Regions from separate parts of the Ruegeria sp. TM1040 genome, predicted to be linked through region 1. Evidence: riboswitches for the same ligand, from Rfam matches in the RefSeq annotation. Region 1 holds a riboswitch; the other holds the start of a gene.
The links. A riboswitch is a leader RNA that binds a small molecule or an ion and turns the genes downstream of it on or off. The one in region 1 is predicted to bind cobalamin.
Positions count from the first base shown of each region.

Region 2: another riboswitch for cobalamin. It lies ahead of nrdH (glutaredoxin-like protein NrdH); the one in region 1 lies ahead of TM1040_RS01525 (aromatic ring-hydroxylating oxygenase subunit alpha).

Region 1 covers NC_008043.1:213,741-219,474, reverse strand. Annotated here, with positions in the region: gene TM1040_RS01540 (TRAP transporter large permease) at 1-735, opposite strand, end outside; gene TM1040_RS01535 (TRAP transporter small permease subunit) at 728-1,405, opposite strand; gene TM1040_RS01530 (C4-dicarboxylate TRAP transporter substrate-binding protein) at 1,495-2,511, opposite strand; cobalamin riboswitch at 2,775-2,978, shown strand; gene TM1040_RS01525 (aromatic ring-hydroxylating oxygenase subunit alpha) at 3,112-4,338, shown strand; gene TM1040_RS01520 (hybrid-cluster NAD(P)-dependent oxidoreductase) at 4,344-5,411, shown strand; gene TM1040_RS01515 (ABC transporter ATP-binding protein) at 5,641-5,734, shown strand, end outside.
Region 2 covers NC_008044.1:546,013-551,746, forward strand. Annotated here, with positions in the region: gene nrdE (class 1b ribonucleoside-diphosphate reductase subunit alpha) at 1-1,401, opposite strand, end outside; gene nrdI (class Ib ribonucleoside-diphosphate reductase assembly flavoprotein NrdI) at 1,383-1,805, opposite strand; gene nrdH (glutaredoxin-like protein NrdH) at 1,827-2,048, opposite strand; cobalamin riboswitch at 2,149-2,342, opposite strand; gene TM1040_RS19985 (GFA family protein) at 2,587-2,961, opposite strand; gene arsB (ACR3 family arsenite efflux transporter) at 2,988-4,022, opposite strand; gene arsJ (organoarsenical effux MFS transporter ArsJ) at 4,019-5,293, opposite strand; gene TM1040_RS06940 (ArsJ-associated glyceraldehyde-3-phosphate dehydrogenase) at 5,290-5,734, opposite strand, start outside.

The sequences.
Region 1 (5,734 bases):
CACGACAACCGCAAAAATCGGCAGGGCAGGTGGCAAGGACACCAGGCGTTCGCGCCAGGTGAAGCCCGTGACTGGTGGGCCGACCGTCTTGAAGATCATCGCGATGGCGATGATCAAGCCCGCATAGACCACGGCCGAAAACGCACCGGGCACAAAGCCGGCCAGCAAGAGCTTGCCCACGTCCTGCTCCACAATGATTGCATAGATCACGAGAATGGCGGAGGGCGGGATCAGAGAGGCGAGGGTGCCGCCTGCGGCGACCACCCCGGCTGCAAAACGCTTGTTGTAGCCAACCGCCAGCATTTCCGGGATGCCGATCCGGGCAAAGACCGCAGCGGTTGCAACCGATGCGCCCGAAACGGCGGCAAACCCTGCGGTGGCAAAAACGGTGGATACCGCAAGGCCCCCGGGCACCCAGGCAACCCAGCGCTTTGCGGCCTCAAACAGTGCCGTGGTGAGGCGGGCGTAGTAGGCGAGGTATCCAATTAAAATAAAGGTCGGGATGAGGCTGAGCGCCTGACTCGAAACCTTGGAGTGCGGTACTTGGCCCGCAATTTTTACACTGATTTCAACAGCTTTCCAGAAACGCTCCGGGTTATAGTCAAAGCCGTTCCACCGAAGCCACACAAGACCCACAAAGCCCGCAAGTCCGGCGGCAAACGCAACCCGCATGCCCAGCACAACAAGCACCATCATTCCGGCGGTGACCCAGAGGCCGATTTCGATATCAGTCATTGCCGACCTCCTTGAGTTGCTCCGCCTCAGCAGCGGCTTGCTCGGCGACGGATTGGATGAGCGGTACGGCCGCAGGGCTCTGGAGTCCCAGAACGAAGGCGCGGGCATAAGCCGTCATCTGCAGCAGGAGCCGCGCTGAAAGCACGGCCAAGGCAACCGGCACCACCAGCTTGGATGGCCAGATCGGCAGGCCGATGTCGATCGAGCTGTCGCGCGAACACAGCGGGCGGGCGCAATCAAACGAACGGTCGAAATGGGCCCAGGAGCCCCAGACCAAGGCGATCACCAGCACCAGCATGCAGAACACGGTGATGAATTCAAAAAGCCAAAGCGCGCGACCCTTTAGCCGCCCCACGAGGATGTCCATGCGGATGTGGGAACCTTCGCGTTGCACATAGGAGACGCCCAAGATGGCGATCAAGGGCATCAGTGCTTCGATATAATCCACATAGCCGGGCAGGGGGCCGTCCATCAGGCCGATCTTGTCGAAAAATGGCGCCAGAAATGTCCGATCCAACTGACGGCCGGCCACGGAATATGCGGCCAGGAACATGAGTGAAAAGGCCGCAAGACCGCTCAGAATTGCTGTGACGCGCTCAATAGGCAAAAGGGCCCGATCCAGCTTTGACAAAATGCTGGCATCGCTGAGCACGGTTGATGAACCTGCCATAGCTTTCCCCGATATGTGATTATTGGTGAGATACGCAGAAGCCCGGACCAATTGGTCCGGGCCATAGGCCATAGGCCATTGCGTTCAGATCAGCTGCCGTTGCGGTGATCTGCGAGCGTTTTCTGAACTAGATCATAGAGCTCCTGACCCGGCAGGCCCTGTGCTTCCATATCCTTGATCCAAGCGTCGCGGATCGGCTCAGCCGCAGTAGAGCGGAATTCTGCGAGCACCTCTTCCGAAATCTCGACCTTTTCGACGCCTTTTTCCTCGAGAACACTATCCCACTTCTTCAGCAGCTCGCCGTAGTTCGCCAGGTAGTGATCCAGCGCTTCGGCAACCGAGCTGTCCAGCGCTTCGCGCTCGGCGTCAGAGAGGCTTTCGTAAGCGTCAATATTGACCACAACCGGGCAGTTCACGGTGCCGGGGTTGAGGTTAGCGGTCCACCAGTCAGCGCGGTTGATGGTGCCAAAGCTCAGATGCGCATGTTGTGCGAACGCTACGGTGTCGACCACACCGGATTCCATCGCCTGATAGGCCTCGGTCGCGGTGACGGAGGTCGGAACGGCGCCAACAGCCTTGAAGGCTTCGCCGATACCGCCGGTTGCCCGCACGCGCATGCCTTCAAATTCCGCCAGATCATCACGCACATCACCGGTGCCGACGATATTGTATTGCGGCATCGGCGAGGTCATGAGCAGCTTTGCGTTCCACTGCGCCATTTCCTCGGCTGCGGCCGGGTGGTTGTAGACCGCGCTAGAGACCGCAACCTCCTCTTCGAGGTTGGAAATGCCCAGGAAGGGCAATTCAAGAACGGTAATCACGCGGTTTTTGTCGCGGTGATAGCCGGCGCAGAACTGCGCCATCTCAAACGCGCCAATCGAGATCCCGTCGAGGTTCTCGCGGTTTTTGGACAGTCCACCATAGCTGATGTTCATGGTGAATTCGCCGTCGGTTTTCTCGGACACCAGTTCAGCGAGCTTTTCGACGTGCTCGGTAAAGGCGCGGCGTTTGCCCCAAACCGAGACATTCCACTCTGTGGCCATGGCTTCTGCCGCAAAGGCAAAGCTCACGGATGCAACAGCGGTAAGTCCCAAGAATTTTTTCATATTTTCCTCCCCAGTCGGATTTTACCGTATTTGTTTATGTGCGGCAGGATCACCAAATTGAGTGGATTTGCCAACCCCAAACTTCGCGCTGGTTTGGCAAAGCTCCGATGAGCGCGCTCCGGCCTGCGTCTTAGAAATGCGTCGATGGGCCAAAGGTTCAAGAGGCTGCGCAATCCATGCATGTTTTTGCGGATGTGAGGCGGGCTTGTCTCGAACTCAATAAACAACGTCGCAAATTGGAGATCGGGCGCGGCAAATCTCGATACAACTCTGCCCTACGAGGTGCTGTCCGGGCTTTCCGGACGGAGAATTGGGAAGCCGGTGCGATTCCGGCGCTGCCCCCGCAACGGTCATGGGATTCGCGGGCGTAACATCTGCCACTGGGAGGAGGACCCGGGAAGGCGTTGCGCTCCGACCAGCAGGTCACCCCCAGAGCCCGGAAACCAGCCTCGGCAGATATCGTCAACCGCGGGCGGCGGTTTGGGCATCTTGAAAAGGACGCGGGCACCTCCCTCGCGGCCTCACGGGATCCCATTGCCGTTTGCACTCTACCAACAGGGCGAAGGTTCACACGTGTGAACTTTGTCACGGAGCCAGGAAATGCACAGCAATATCAACACGCTGATCGCTAACCACCGCGCAGGACATGCACTTGATCAGGCGTTTTATACCGATGCCGAGGTGTTTCAGACCGATCTTCAGGAGATCTTTTACAAAGAATGGCTTTTTGCCATTCCCGCCTGCGAGCTGGACAAGCCAGGGAGCTACGTCACCCATCAGGTTGGCAACTACAATGTGATCATCGTGCGCGGTGCAGACAATGTCATTCGGGCTTTCCACAATGCTTGTCGTCACCGTGGCTCGGTGATCTGCAAGGCGAAGAAAGGCAACAACCCTAAGCTCGTCTGCCCCTATCACCAGTGGACTTATGAACTGGACGGTCGTCTGCTGTGGGCGCGTGATATGGGGCCTGATTTCGAGCCGAGCAGACATGGGCTCAAGACGGTCCACTGCCGTGAGCTTGCTGGGTTGATCTATATTTGTCTCGCCGATGAGGCCCCGGATTTTGAACGGTTTGCCGAGGTCGCCCGCCCCTATCTGGAGGTTCATGACCTCTCGAACGCCAAGGTCGCCCATGAAAGCTCCATCGTGGAGCGCGGCAACTGGAAGCTGGTCTGGGAGAACAACCGCGAGTGCTACCACTGCGGCGGCAATCACCCCGCGCTCTGCCGGACCTTCCCGGATGATCCCTCCGTGACGGGCATCGAAGGTGGCGAGACCCCGAGCAATTTGCAGGCTCATTTCGACCGCTGTGAGCAGGCTGGGATGCCTTCGGGGTTCCACCTCAGCGGTGATGGCCAGTTCCGTGTCGCGCGCATGCCCCTGAAAGAAGGCGCTGAGAGCTACACGATGGACGGCAAGACCGCCGTGCGTCGCTGGCTGGGCCGTGCAGCCTTTGCGGATGCGGGCTCGTTGCTCAAGTTCCACTACCCGACCACTTGGAACCACTTCCTGTCGGACCATTCGATCGTGTTCCGGGTCACGCCCATCAGCCCCACGGAAACCGAGGTGACGACAAAATGGCTGGTTCACAAAGACGCGGTTGAAGGTGTGGATTACGATCTACAGCGGCTCACCGAGGTTTGGATTGCCACCAATGACGAAGACCGCGAGGTTGTGGAGTTCAACCAGATGGGGATCAACTCGCCGGCCTATGAACCGGGGCCCTATTCCCCGACCCAAGAGAGCGGCGTCCTGCAATTTGTGGAGTGGTATCTCTCTACCCTCAAACGCAACAGCGGCCCACACGCCGTCGCAGCGGAGTGACCCTGATGCCCAGAAACAGCGAACGTACCGTCTGGACTGATGCGGAGATGCTGGAATGCGTCTCCATCATTCCCGAAATGGACAACACGGCATCTTTTACCTTCAAGGCGCCCTCGGGGGCCCTGTTTGAGTATGACGCAGGCCAGTTCATGACCTTGGAAATTCCGGTGCCAGGTGGGCCATTGCACCGAACCTACACGATCTCCTCTTCGCCCTCGCGGCCGCGGACGATCACCATTACCGCCAAGGCGCAAGCCGACAGCATCGGCACCCGCTGGATGCTGGACAACCTGCGCCCTGGCAGCCGCATCAAGGCGCTTGGCCCTGCGGGACTCTTCACCAACGCAGGAAGCATGGCGAAGAAATTCCTGTTTATCTCGGCGGGCTCTGGCATCACGCCGATGATGTCGATGACCACGAATATGTGGGATGATGGCGACAATCTTGATATTGTGTTTGTGAACTGCGCCAAACGGCCCTCCGAGATCATATTCCGCCAGCGGCTCGAGCAAATGGCGAGCCGTTCCGAAGGGTTGGATCTGAAGTTCGTGGTCGAGGAACCGGATCCCTATCGCCCCTGGACCGGCTATCAGGGCATGTTCAACCAGCTGATGCTGGGCCTCATGGCGCCTGACTATCTGGAGCGCGAGGTCTATTGCTGCGGGCCGGAGCCTTTCATGCAGGCGGTGCGCGACGCACTGGCGGGTCTTGGCTTTGACATGGATAACTACCATCAGGAGAGCTTCCATGCGCCGGTCGAAACCTCTGCCGAACAGCCGGACTTTGACGACGTGGTGCCTGATGATGACACCAAGGCGGAGGTAACCTTTGCAGCCTCGGGCGTGACCGCAAAGGTCGCGGAGACCGACACCATTTTGGCGGCGGCGCGCGCAAATGGGCTCAATATCCCCTCAGGCTGCACTTTTGGTGTCTGTGGCACCTGCAAGGTGAAGAAAACATCGGGCGAGGTGCATATGGTCCACAACGGGGGCATCTCGGATGATGACATCGATGCGGGCTATATCCTCGCCTGCTGCTCCAACCCGATCGGCAAAGTCGCAGTCGACATATAAGGCCTCGCGCAAGGCACGAGGCAAAACGCCGCGTCCCATGTTGGGCGCGGCGTTTTCCATTGTGTCGGGCGCGTATGAGATCCTGGACGAGTTGTCGCATTACATTCATATGAAGTGCTTATCAGGTTCATATGAAACTAAACGATTCATCCATTCGCCAGAGACACCTCGGAGTATTTTGCTCTTCTGACGCCCATATGCCTGGCGTTCGTCATGCAGGAGGTCGCCCATGACTGCGACTGCACAGGGGCAGGCCATCGCACTCGAGCAGGTGCGCAAGGTTTGGGGCGAGACTGTCTTGCTCGAAGGTCTCAGCCTTGACG
Region 2 (5,734 bases), on a different replicon from region 1:
CTGACCAAGACCAATTGCGTGGCCTTCTTCGTTGCCCTTGCGGATGGAAGGTACGGAGTCGATGCTCGACATTTCCGACACTGCATTGAGCGCGCGGATCGCGGTGCCCACAGTGCCTGCCAGATCGCCACCGTCCATCGCACGGGCGATGTTCATCGAGCCAAGGTTGCAGGAAATATCCGTGCCCATCTGCTCATAGGACAGGTCGTCATTGAATTTGGACGGCTCGTTGACCTGCAGGATCTCCGAGCAGAGGTTCGACATCGCGATGCGGCCCGCAATCGGGTTTGCGGCATTCACCGTGTCCTCGAACATGATGTAAGGGTAGCCGGACTCGAACTGGATCTCGGCAATGGTCTGGAAGAACGCGCGCGCGTTGATCTTCTTTTTGCGGATCTGCGGGTTGTCCACCATCTCGTGATATTTCTCGGTGACCGAGATTTCCGAGAAGGCCTGACCGTAGACCTTTTCCACGTCATGCGGCGAGAACAGATACATGTCCTCGTTTTTCTTGGCGAGCTGGAAGGTGATGTCGGGGATCACCACGCCAAGCGAGAGCGTCTTGATGCGGATTTTCTCATCTGCGTTTTCGCGCTTGGTATCCAAGAAACGCAGAATATCCGGGTGATGCGCGTTCAGATAGACCGCGCCCGCGCCCTGGCGTGCGCCCAGCTGGTTGGCGTAGGAAAAGCTGTCCTCAAGAAGCTTCATCACCGGGATGACGCCCGAAGACTGGTTCTCGATGCCCTTGATCGGGGCGCCGTGTTCACGAATGTTGGTCAGCATCAAGGCCACGCCACCGCCGCGTTTGGAGAGCTGCAGCGCCGAGTTGATGCCGCGTCCGATCGACTCCATGTTGTCTTCGAGACGCAAGAGGAAGCAGGACACAAACTCGCCACGGGCTTTTTTGCCGGCATTGAGGAAGGTTGGCGTAGCAGGCTGGAAACGACCGTCGATGATCTCCGACATCAGCTTCATCGCGAGCTTTTCATCGCCGCGTGCCAGCGTCAGCGCGTTCATCACCACACGATCTTCATAGCGCTCGAGATAGCGCTGCCCGTCACGGGTCTTGAGCGTGTAGGAGGTGTAGTATTTGAACGCCCCGAGGAAGGACGGGAAGCGGAACTTCTTGGCGTAGGCCGCATCCCAGATCTTGCGGTGGAAGTTGCGGGAATACTGATCCAGCACCTCCGGCTCGTAATAGCCTTTCTCGACGAGGTAGCCGAGCTTTTCATCCAGCGAGTGAAAGAACACGGTGTTCTGGTTCACGTGTTGCAGGAAATACTGCCGGGCCGCCATACGGTCGGCGTCGAACTGGATGTTGCCCTCGTCGTCATAGAGGTTCAACATCGCGTTCAGCGCGTGATAGTCGAGATCGGCGGTTACGCTTGCGTCAAGCATGTCTGCTGCTCCTGTGCCGCCCAGAACCGGGCGAGGCCCGCGCGCATGCGGGCGATGTCTGTTTCGGTTCCCGCCAACTCAAAGCGGTAAAGGACGGGGACATTGCATTTCTTGGCGATCACATCCCCCGCGAGGGCAAAGGTGTCACCAAAGTTGCGGTTGCCTCCGGCAATCACACCCCTGAGGAGGGCGCGATTGCGGCTGTTATTCAGAAATTTGATGACCGGTTTTGGCACTGCGCCCCGGCCTTCACCATCGGCAAAGGTTGGCGTCACCAACACATAGGGCGCATCTACTTCGGGGGAAGGCTCCGTCTGCGGCAGCCGCAGAGCCTCGAGCCCCAGTCGCTCCATCAAACGGGCCGTATTGCCCGAACGGGAGGAGTAATAGACAAGCCCGACCACTTACCCGGTCACCTTTTACCTTTACGCCAACTGGCCGATCAAGTCAGGGCGAAAACCAGCCCAGTGCTCTTCGCCAGCGACCACCACGGGTGCCTGACGATAGCCCAGACCCTGCACCATTTCCAGAGCAGCGGCATCTTCTGTCAGATCAACGAGGTCAAAAGAGATCCCTTTCGCCTCAAGAGCGCGGGTGGTGGCGGTGCACTGCACGCAGGCAGGTTTTGAATAGACAGTGATGCTCATCTGCAAGATCCCCTCAGGTGTTGTCCTTCTGGGCGGAGAGGCCACGGCAGCCGACACCGGTTCCGGTGTCAGATGACGCGTCCGGGCCCACCGCCGCGGTCGTCGTGTGTCGTGCTCTGGCAGGTCTCCTGGCTTCGCGGCTCAAACGCCCCCTCCCGCCTTCCCAACGCAGCGATGCGTCAGTGGCACGGGCAGGGCTTGCCGCTTACAGTTGCGGGGGCAGCACCGGATTTTCACCAGTTTCCCTCTTCGCTTGCGAGTCGCCTCGAAAGAACCAAAGCAACACGATATTGATGCAGATGCGCGAAATGGTCAATATATGGTGTAGGGCGCGGTGGTTTTTGTTTTCCACAGGGCAGGGTGTTCGCCCGCGGTTTCTTTGTGGCTGCAATGTAAGGGGATCGGCAAATTCGCACACCCTTACCCCCATCTTTATCCACAGTCTTGGATCAGACGGGCCGTGTGAAATTGTCGCGCAGCTGTGTCCTGCAAGACATACTGCATAGAAAGACGCCTCCGGCGCACGCCGCCCCGGTCCTCACGCCCCGCGATTGCGAGAATGCTGATGGGCTCTGGCGAGTGGGGTGAGCCAGTGCTCGCGCCGGTCTGTCCATAGCTCATAGGTCGGCGTGAACTGGTTTGGCTGATCCATTGCTCCGAGATGGAGCTCCACCTCACCTTCGCTGCATGAATAGACCGATGATCCGCATCTCGGGCAAAAATGGCGGCCCTGATATTGTTGCGTCTGGCCGAATACTTCGACCGCCTCAGCCGGGTAAACCGCCGCGGCCCAGAACACCGCACCATGGTGCTTGCGACAATCCATGCAGTGACACAGGCCGACACCGATGGGGGACCCGGAGGCTCTGACGCGGATATCGCCGCACAGGCAGCTTGCAGTGACCTCGGACATGGTGGACCTCCTCAGCGCATGAGGGCTCAGCTTGCCTGGTGGTCTGCTCCGGTCAAGGCAAACCTGGCACGGGTGCGATTGGCAAAGGCCACCAGTGTCAGCATCACTGGAACCTCGACCAGTACGCCAACCACGGTTGCGAGCGCCGCCCCGGAGTGAAGCCCAAAGAGGCTGATCGCGACAGCCACCGCCAGTTCAAAGAAATTCGACGTCCCGATCAGCGCGCAGGGTGCTGCGATCCGATGTGGCACCCGCAGCGCATAGGCGGCGCCATAGGCGAGAAAGAAGATCCCGTAGCTCTGGATCAGGATGGGCACGGCGATCATCGCAATCACGCTCGGGCGGTCCAGAATGACCTGACCTTGCAGGCCAAACAGGATCACCACCGTTGTGATCAGCCCCAGCATCGAGAGCGGTTTGATCCGTGCGAGAAAGGCCGTGATACGCGCCTCTTCCGCCAAACGGTTGCGGGTCCAGAGACCGGCCATCAGCGGCAGAGCAACAAACAGCACCGCCGACAGGATCAGCGTGCTCCATGGCACCTCAATGTCCGTGACACCCAAGAGAAAGGCCACGATAGGGGCAAAGGCCACCACCATGATGAGATCGTTCACCGAGACTTGCAGCAGGGTGTAGCTTTCGTCGCCCCGGGTGAGTTGCGACCACACAAAAACCATCGCGGTGCAGGGCGCGGCCCCCAAAAGGATCAGCCCCGCGATATACTGCTGTGCGTCTTGTGGCTCCAGAAAGGGCGCAAAGACCACCTCGAAGAACAGCACGCCAAGTGCGGCCATGGTAAAGGGTTTGATCAGCCAGTTGACCACCAGCGTGATCGCAAGGCCCTTGGGCTGGCGCGCCACATCTCGTAGGCTTCGTGGGTTCACGCCAATCATCATCGGGTAAACCATGGCCCAGATCAGTGCCGCGACCACTAAATTGACACGGGCCACCTCCAGCGCGGCGATGGCCTCCATCACGCCGGGGGCCAGACTGCCAAGCGCAATGCCGGCCGTCATCGCCAATGCCACCCAGAGGCTCAGGTATTTCTCGAAGATGCTCATGCCGTGGCTCTTTCAGATGTAGGGGCAGAGAGGCGCCCTGCAGCCAATGCGCTAAGTGCGATCATCAGGGCTGCGGTGCCAAGGCAGGCCGCGACCCCGCCCAGTTGATAGGTGAGACCAGAAAGCAACGTGCCCAGGAGCCGCCCACCCGCATTGGCCATGTAGTAAAAGCCCACATCCATCGTGACCCGCTCGTCCTTGGAGAAGGCAAGGATCAGGTAGGAATGCAGGGAGGAGTTCACCGCAAAGAGCGCCCCAAACAGCAAGAGGCCGATGACCAGTGTTGCCGTGAGCCAAGGCGCGGGCGCGCCAGACATCACCACGGCCACGGTCAGCGCCGCCGGAACCAACGCCAGCAGGCTCGCCCAGTGCCGCGCGGCGGAAATCAGCTCTGCCTCAGAGCGGCTCGAGGCCCGTAGGATGCGCGGCGCCGCCGCTTGCACCGCCCCGTAGCAGATGATCCAGACTGCCATGAAGCTGCCGATCATGAAGAACGCCGCGCGGTTGCTGGCCTCGGTGCCGTCCGAGATGACGGCGTAGAAGTAGACCGGAATGCCGACCACGAACCACACATCGCGCGCCCCGAAGAGAAACACCCGTGCCGCCGAGAGCCAGTTGATGTTGGCGGACTTGGAGAAGACCTCGGAAAATTTCGCGCCTTTGCGTCCCGTCGGCAGCCCCTTTGGCATCGCGATCAGAACCGCAATCAGGATCGCGGCCAGGATCAGCGCCATTCCGAGCGTGGCCCATGTGAACCCGGCAAGCGCCAGAAGCACCGCGCCCAGCCCAAAGCCCAGCCCTTTGACCGCGTTCTTGGACCCTGTCAGCACCGCAACCCAGCGAAACAGCCCGTCGCCTTCTTTGGGGGCGAGCAGTTTCACGGCAGATTTGGACGCCATCTTGGCCAGATCCTTCGCCACACCCGACAGGCCCTGAACTCCCATCACAAAGGCAACCGACGTGGCGATCTGCCAGCCGGGATCAAGCTGCGTCAATGCAAGCAGCGCCACCACTTGCAGCGCAAGCCCCGCATAAAGTGTGGTCGTCAACCCGAAACGCGCAGCAATCCAGCCCGCCGAGAGGTTGGTGACCATGCCCGCGATCTCGTAGAGTATAAAGAGATAGGCCAGCTGCACCGGGCTGAAGCCCAGCGTGTGAAAGTGCAACAGCACCAACATGCGCAGCGCGCCATCCGTGAGCATGAAGGCCCAATAGGCTGCGGTCACCGCCATATAGGCGGCGAGGCCATTTTGCGCGGGCGATTGGGTCACAGGCTCTCACCCACCATCATCGCCACGTCCACCAGACGATGCGCATAGCCCATCTCATTGTCGTACCACGCATAGATCTTCACCTGCGTTCCGTTCACGACCATGGTCGAAGGCGCATCCACAATAGAGGACCGCGTGTCGTTGGTGTAATCGGCCGAGACCAGCGGGCGCAGCTCATAGCCAAGGATGCCGTCGAGTGCGCCATTGGCAGCCTCCTTGAAAAAGGCATTCACCTCTTCAACGGTGGTGTCGCGCGCGACCTCAAAGACGCAATCCGTGAGTGAGGCATTGAGAAGCGGCACCCGCACGGCGTGGCCGTTCAGCTTCCCTTCTAGCTCCGGGTAGATCAGCGTGATCGCCGTGGCGCTGCCGGTGGTGGTCGGGATCAGCGAGTTGAGCGCCGAGCGCGCGCGCCGCAGATCCTTGGCAGGGCGGTCCACG